2 regions of the Arthrobacter sp. SLBN-83 genome follow, and region 1 is predicted to be linked to the other one. Evidence: predicted binding sites of a transcription regulator. Region 1 holds the regulator's gene; the other holds the start of a gene.
What was found. The regulator HrcA, encoded in region 1, represses chaperone genes, less so after heat shock. The targets are predictions, from matches to a motif close to TTNGCACTCGNNNNNNNCGAGTGCNAA.

Region 1 (3,398 bases):
CCTCGCAGGTGCCGCAGGGGGCTGCCGTCATGACCTGGCCGAGGATGGAGCGGACCGCCCGCTGGACCTGGCCGCTGCCGCCGCAGATGTCGCACCGTTCCGGCTGGGTCCCGGGGCGGCAGCATGATCCGTCACAGGTGGGGCAGACCACGGCGGTGTCCACCTCGAGCTTCTTGTTGACTCCGAACACGGCGTCACGGAGGTCGATCCGGACACTGATGAGTGCGTCCTGGCCGCGGCGGACACGCGACGCCGGGCCCGAAGTGCCGCCGGCGCCAAAGAAGGTGTCGAAGATGTCCTGGAACGCGAATCCCTGGCCTGCATAGCCGGCACCGCCGAAGCCGTTGTCCGTACCGTTTTCATTGCCGGTGGTGTCGTAGATCCTGCGCTTCTGGGGATCGGAAAGGACCTCGTAGGCGTGCGTTACCGCCTTGAAGCGTTCTGCAGCGTCGGCACCTGGGTTAACGTCCGGGTGGAGGGTGCGGGCCAGCTTGCGGTAGGCCTTTTTGATCTCTTCCCCTGTAGCTTCGGGTGAGACTCCAAGGACGTCATAGTGGCTGCTCAAAATTCGTGTCTCTTCCTTGTAGTACTGCGTTCAGTTGGTCGGCCAGGGCTCTCGTTCCACAGTCGGAGCAAGCTCCGGCGGCCAAGAGTCAGGGCCCCAAAATCCTGGAAAGGTAACGGGCTACCGCCCTGACGGCGGCCATGGTGGTGGGATAGTCCATTCGGGTAGGACCGAGGATTCCTACCTTGGCTGCGCTGTCCGGACCGTAGCCGGTGGCTACCACGGAGGCCTCGGCAAGGCCGTCATAGGGGTTCTCCCTTCCGATGCTGACGGCCACGCCCCGGTGGTCCTGGGCCATCTCGCTCAACAGCCGCAGCATCACCACCTGTTCCTCGAGCGCCTCCAGCACAGGGCCGATGCTGAGGGGAAAGTCCACATTGGACCTGGCGAGGTTGGCGGTGCCGGCCATGACCATGCGGTCTTCCCGGCTGCTCTGGGCCAGCGCCTCCAGGCCGAGTGCCAGCGCGTGTGCCGCCTGGCGCTGCGCGTGGGGTGTTGCAGCCACGACGGCGGGAAGGGCCTGGGCGAGGTGGCTCAGCCGGGTTCCCCCCAGGGCAGCCAGGAAACGGGTGCGCAACTCGGCCAGCGCGTCGTCGCCAAGGTCCTGGCCGACGTCCAGGACGCGCTGCTCCACCTTGCCGCTGTTGGCGATGAGGACCACGAGGACCTTCCGCGGTGCCAGCAGCACGAATTCGATGTGGCGGACAAGTGCCCTGCTCAGGTGCGGGTACTGGACCACGGCCACCTGGTTGGTCAGTTGCGACAGCAGCCGGACCGTGCGGTCCAGTACGTCGTCGAGGTCGTCCGCGCCTTCCAGGAGGGTCTGGATGGCACGGCGTTCTGCCGCCGAAAGGGGCTTGACTGCCGAGATCTGGTCGACAAAGAGCCGGTAGCCCTTGTCGGTGGGAATCCGGCCGGCGCTGGTATGGGGGGCGGTAATCAGCCCCTCGTCCTCCAGGGCGGCCATGTCATTGCGGATGGTGGCGCTGGAAACACCAAGATGGTGCCGCTCCACCAGGGCCTTCGACCCAACCGGTTCGCGGGAGTGGACGTAATCCTCCACGATGGCCCGCAGTACTTCCAGTTTGCGTGGCTCGCTCACTCTCCACCTCCATCCATGGTCCGGGGCCGCCCGCCCCGCCCGGTGCCACCCAGGGGTTAGCACTCGACATGCCTAAGTGCTAACAGTCTATTATGCCTCGGCCCGTTGTTAGCATTGGTACCGCTCCGGGCGAAACTCCCGGGCTGAGGAGCTAGCGCTAGGCGGATCGATTCCATGGATTACCAGAACTGGGGCCCCCGGGGCATTTCCGCTCCCACACGGGCGGAGCTGCCCGAGGTCGCCGTGGAGCGCGGCATGGTGCTTGAGGAAGTACAGTCCGGCTGGGTGGGCGCCGTGACCCGTGTGGAGAAGTCCGGCGGAATGCACGTCGTGGCACTGGAGGACCGCCGCGGAAAGTCCCGGTCCTTCAAGCTTGGGTTCGGTTTCCTCCTTGAGGGCCAGCCCATCCGATTGATGCCGCCGGCGCCCAAAGCCGCCGTCGGTCTTCCCGCCGGCAGGACCGCCTCCGGTTCGGTGCGCGTCTCGGGCCAGCGCGCCCAGGTTGCCAAGGCAAGCCGGATCTGGGTGGAAGGCAAGCACGACGCCGAACTGGTGGAAAAAGTCTGGGGAGACGACCTGCGCGTGGAAGGCATCGTCGTCGAGCCCCTCCACGGCATCGACGACCTGGCCGCTGCCGTCGCAGAGTTCAGGCCCGGCCCGGGCCGCCGCCTCGGCGTGCTGGTGGACCACCTGGTTCCCGATTCAAAGGAATCCCGGATCGCCGACGCCGTCATGGCGTCCCCGGGCGCGGCCGGAAACGTCCTGATCGTCGGGCACCCCTACGTGGACGTCTGGCAGGCGATCCGCCCTGCAGTCCTGGGCATCGAAAAATGGCCCGCTATCCCCCGCGGGCAGGACTGGAAGACCGGGATCCTCAAAGCCTTCGGCTGGCCCCACGCCACAAAGGAAGACATCGGCCTCGGATGGCAGAAGCTGCTGGGCGCCGTACGCACGTACGCGGACCTCGAAGCGTCCCTGCTGGGCCGGGTTGAGGAAGTCATCGATTTCCTCACCGTGCCCTGACGGGCGGGCAACGGCCACAAAGCCAGTATTCTTGGTAGTAGTCAGCACCAACTTGCACCTCAGAAGGACACAGACTGTGGCAGAAAACGCACGTGATCACAGGGACGGCCAGGGCCGTTCCGAGTACCATGGCGTACCCGCCAACGCCCTGCCGCTTACGGCCAGCGAAGACCGCCAATGGGCCACGCTGGCGCACTTCGGCGGGATCCTGGGGTGCATCCCCTCGCTGCTGATCTACCTGATCTTCCGCGACCGCGGGCCGTTTACCGCCCAGGAGTCCAAGGAAGCGCTGAACTTCAGCCTGCCGCCCACCATCGCCGCGGTGTTGGCCAACATCCTGGTCTTCATTCCGTACGTGGGGAACATTTTCGCGGTCATCGCCACACTGATCTGGGTGGCGCTCACGTGCTTCTCCGTGGCCGCCGGCATTCACGTCAACCGCGGCCAGCCGCACCGCTACCAGTACAACCTGCGCTGGATTAAGTAGCGGCCCAGGTCAGTCCGGGAGGATGCGGCGGACCACTGCGTCTGCCAGCAGCCTGCCCTTGAGGGTCAGGACCAGGCGTCCCCGGAAAGCGGCCGCGGGCTCCACCAGGCCGCACGCGATCAGCCCGGCCACCTCGTGCCGCCCCGCAGCGCTGAGCGTTGACACCTCGAGTCCCGACTGCAGGCGTGCCTCGAGCATGACTTTTTCCAGTTTCCTGGTTT
Region 2 (3,398 bases), 910 kb from region 1:
AACTGCTGGAACGCCTGGGCTGGCGCTACATGCCGCTGTGGACCATCGAAGTCTTCACTGACCCCTCCACATGCGCTGACCGCATCGCCGGGTACCTGGGACTTGAGAACATCGTGCTGCCGGGCAGGAGCACCACCTCTACGGGATTCCTTGACGACGACGTCCACCAGGCGCTCAATGGAATCGATACGGCACCATCCGCAGCTTCCTACCTGCCGGGCGGGGCGGGCGGAAACCGGGGCAGCGACGGCGGGGACCGCCAGGAAGCCGGGACAATCCAGCACAGCGCCGGAGGCAACTCGGAAGGGTCCGGCGGCGACCGCTCCGGCGCCGGTTCGGGGCAGCACGGCCAGGGCAGGCGCGCCGGTAACCCGGAAGCGGGGGAGGCCGGCCCCGTGAGCGACGAAAACCTGAGTAGGGAAGACAGGTCCGGGAAAGCCGGGCCCGAGGAAGATATGCACCACGACCAGAACAAGAAGCAAGAGACCGAACCAGGTGCTGGGCCTGCCGTGTCCGGGGACGCTGCAGCATCCGCCCCGGCCGCCCCTGCGGCCCGCGCAGCACAGGGCGGCAGCGAGGAAATCCTTCCGAGCAAGGCTGCCGAGGACGATGCCCGCAGCTGGGGTGACCGGGAGGATGACCACGACACCTGGCTGAAGGAACAGAAGCCACCGCACTGGGGCTGACCGCACTGGGGCGGAGCGCGGCGTCCGGGTGGGCCCGGCGTACGGGATTGAATACCCGTCCGGGTGGACCCGATTTAGGGTTCGTCTATCTGGCGTTCCGACTCGGCCCGGGGCGGCTGACGTCACGGCGGGCCGACCAGGACGAAGAACAGCCGGCCTTGGGTTGAGGCTCCGGCCAAGCGGGACGATTGTTCCGCGTTTGCCGCCACCACGATCAGCCCATCGGTCTCGGTGGTGCCCAGCCATTGCCCGCTCTGGCCACCGTTGTTCGAAGTCCAGAGGACGGGGACGGCAGATGCCAGGACCTGGGAGGGGCCCTGCTGGTCAAACCCATTGGCCGATGTCAGCACCACGTTGACCAGCTGGCCGGGGGAGACCAGCTGGATGGATGCGGCGTCCGCCATGCGGAGGGGAACTGCCGCTGAACCGGGCGGCGTGCCTGCCAGCAGCCCTGGGCCGAGCAGTTGAGCGTCCGTGAGGAGTTGGCCCTTGCGCAGCGGTGCGGCCAGTTGCTTGCCCGCTGCGGCGGCGTCATCCTGCAAAAATCCGTCAGCCACCATTCCCGGCGGTACCTGGAGGTGTGCCAGATCGGCGGCCGTCACGGCGGTCCCCGCGGGGAGATCCCGGGCTGCGGCCAAAGCCGTAACAGTGGCGAGCGGGGGAGGAGTGAGCTGCTGCACCGCAAGGGCTGCAGCGGCGCATAACAACAACGCTGCCACGAGCCTGCGGTTGCGGTTCAGCCATCCGGCTAGCCGTGCCTTCGTGGAGCGGTCTTTACCGCGGCGTGAAGCGTTTCGGGGGCTGGCGGGAGGCCGGTAGCGGTCGCGGCGGCTGGGAAGTCTGGACATGCGCCCACGCTAGTTGCGGTAAACGCGGCGGGGCAGCCGGAACGAACGCTATGTGGACAAAAGGCGGCCGGCGCTGGAACGCGCCGCCCGGCGTCGTACTTAAGACTTCTGCCTGCCTAGCTGGCTGCTGCAGCCGGCGCCGAAGCGGCGGGGGCAGCAGCGGGCGCAGCGGGGGTCGCGGCAGGCGCGGGGGAAACCGAGCTGCCCTTGGAATCCCGCGAGTCGGTGCGGTAGAAACCGGAGCCCTTGAAGACGACACCCACGCTGTTGAACTTCTTGCGCAACGTACCCTGGCACTCAGGGCAGGACGTCAGGCTGCTGTCCGAGAACGACTGGACAATGTCGAAGGCGTGGCCGCAATCCTTGCAGGCGTAAGCATATGTTGGCACTGGTGCTCCTCCTCTTGGGCAAACGAGAGGTCCCGTGCTGCCACCTGGTAAACCATTAGCAGTCGCAGGGCCTGAGTGCTAATTCTATCACTGCCCCCGGTTGGCCCGGGGTCAGGCGCCGCCATTGAGCGGCTGGTACCCGGACGGCGCAAGGACCGCCGGCACCGGCCGGTCGAACTCCTCCGCAGGAATCCGCCCCGCAGGCAGCAATTCATCGTCGTAGATAACAGCGGCCAGCGGAATTTCCTTCCCGGCCGTGGCAAGATGCCCCAGGAACTTGTCGTAGTACCCGCCGCCCTGGCCGATCCTGTTGCCGGCACGGTCCACCGCGGTGGCCGGGATGAAAAGGACTGCCGCTTCGCCTGCCGTTTCAGGCCCGTGCCGGGGTCCGGCGGGCTCAAGGATTGGCGCATACCTACTGCGTTCAAAGCCTGTTTCGGGCGTCCAAAACACCCAGCTCAACTCCCTGCCGGGTTCGCACACCGGAAGCAGCACCTTGTGCCCGCTGCTGTGCAGGGCACTAATGAGCGGCAGGGTGGGCGGTTCCTGGCCCACCCCCAGGTACACGCACGCAATGCCGGGCTGGCCGCCGGTAACTGTCCCGGCCCAGGCATCGCCGTGCACAGCCAGGGCGCTGCCCGCCGCTTCCAGTTGCGCCGGGGTCAGCCCGGCGCGCCGGCGCCGGTGGGCGGCCCGGATATCGTCCTTGACCGCGTTCGTCTCCTGCAGCATGGTGTCCTTCCTGCGTTGCCGGTACTCCACGGCTTCTGGCCGGATGCCAGCCTGCCGCGCCGATGGTTACTGAAATGCTTGACGCTGACGTTAGATTAGTCCGGTGAACACCAGTAACCCCAGAGTCCGCAAAGCTGTCATTCCCGCCGCGGGCCTTGGCACCAGGTTCCTGCCCGCCACCAAGGCGATGCCTAAGGAAATGCTTCCCGTCGTGGATAAGCCTGCCATCCAGTATGTGGTGGAGGAAGCCGTCCATGTAGGCCTCAACGACGTTCTGATGATTACCGGCCGCAACAAACGCGCCCTGGAAGACCACTTCGACAGGGTGCCCTCCCTTGAATCGACGCTGGAGGACAAGGGAGACACAGAAAAGCTTGCATCCATCCAGGCGGCCAGCCAACTGGGCGACATCCACTACGTCCGGCAGGGCGACCCCCACGGGCTTGGTCATGCGGTACTCCGGGCAAAGCAGCACGTGGGCAATGAAGCCTTCGCCGTCCTTCTGGGGGATGACCTGATAGATGCCCGCGACGAACTGCTCAGCACCATGATCGAGGTTCAGGCGAAGACGGGAGGGTCCGTCGTCGCCCTTATAGAGGTGGAACCCTCGCAGATCAGTGCCTACGGCTGCGCCGACATTCAAGAGATTGACGGCGAAGACTATGTCCGCGTCAACCGGCTGGTGGAGAAGCCCACACCGGAGGAAGCCCCGTCCAACCTTGCGCTGATCGGGCGCTACGTCC

Region 2: a site for HrcA is predicted at 1,979-2,005, ahead of FBY30_RS12645 (FmdB family zinc ribbon protein). Genes of this name have one in related genera too.

Annotation. Positions count from the first base shown of each region.
Region 1 is NZ_VFMX01000001.1:3,624,988-3,628,385, reverse strand. It holds gene dnaJ (molecular chaperone DnaJ) at 1-565, opposite strand, end outside; gene hrcA (heat-inducible transcriptional repressor HrcA) at 654-1,667, opposite strand; gene FBY30_RS17000 (DUF3097 domain-containing protein) at 1,842-2,690, shown strand; gene FBY30_RS16995 (DUF4870 domain-containing protein) at 2,767-3,177, shown strand; gene hemW (radical SAM family heme chaperone HemW) at 3,187-3,398, opposite strand, start outside.
Region 2 is NZ_VFMX01000001.1:2,716,409-2,719,806, forward strand. It holds gene FBY30_RS12635 (DUF4011 domain-containing protein) at 1-686, shown strand, start outside; gene FBY30_RS12640 (RcpC/CpaB family pilus assembly protein) at 809-1,534, opposite strand; gene FBY30_RS12645 (FmdB family zinc ribbon protein) at 1,651-1,923, opposite strand; gene FBY30_RS12650 (5-formyltetrahydrofolate cyclo-ligase) at 2,035-2,655, opposite strand; gene galU (UTP--glucose-1-phosphate uridylyltransferase GalU) at 2,759-3,398, shown strand, end outside.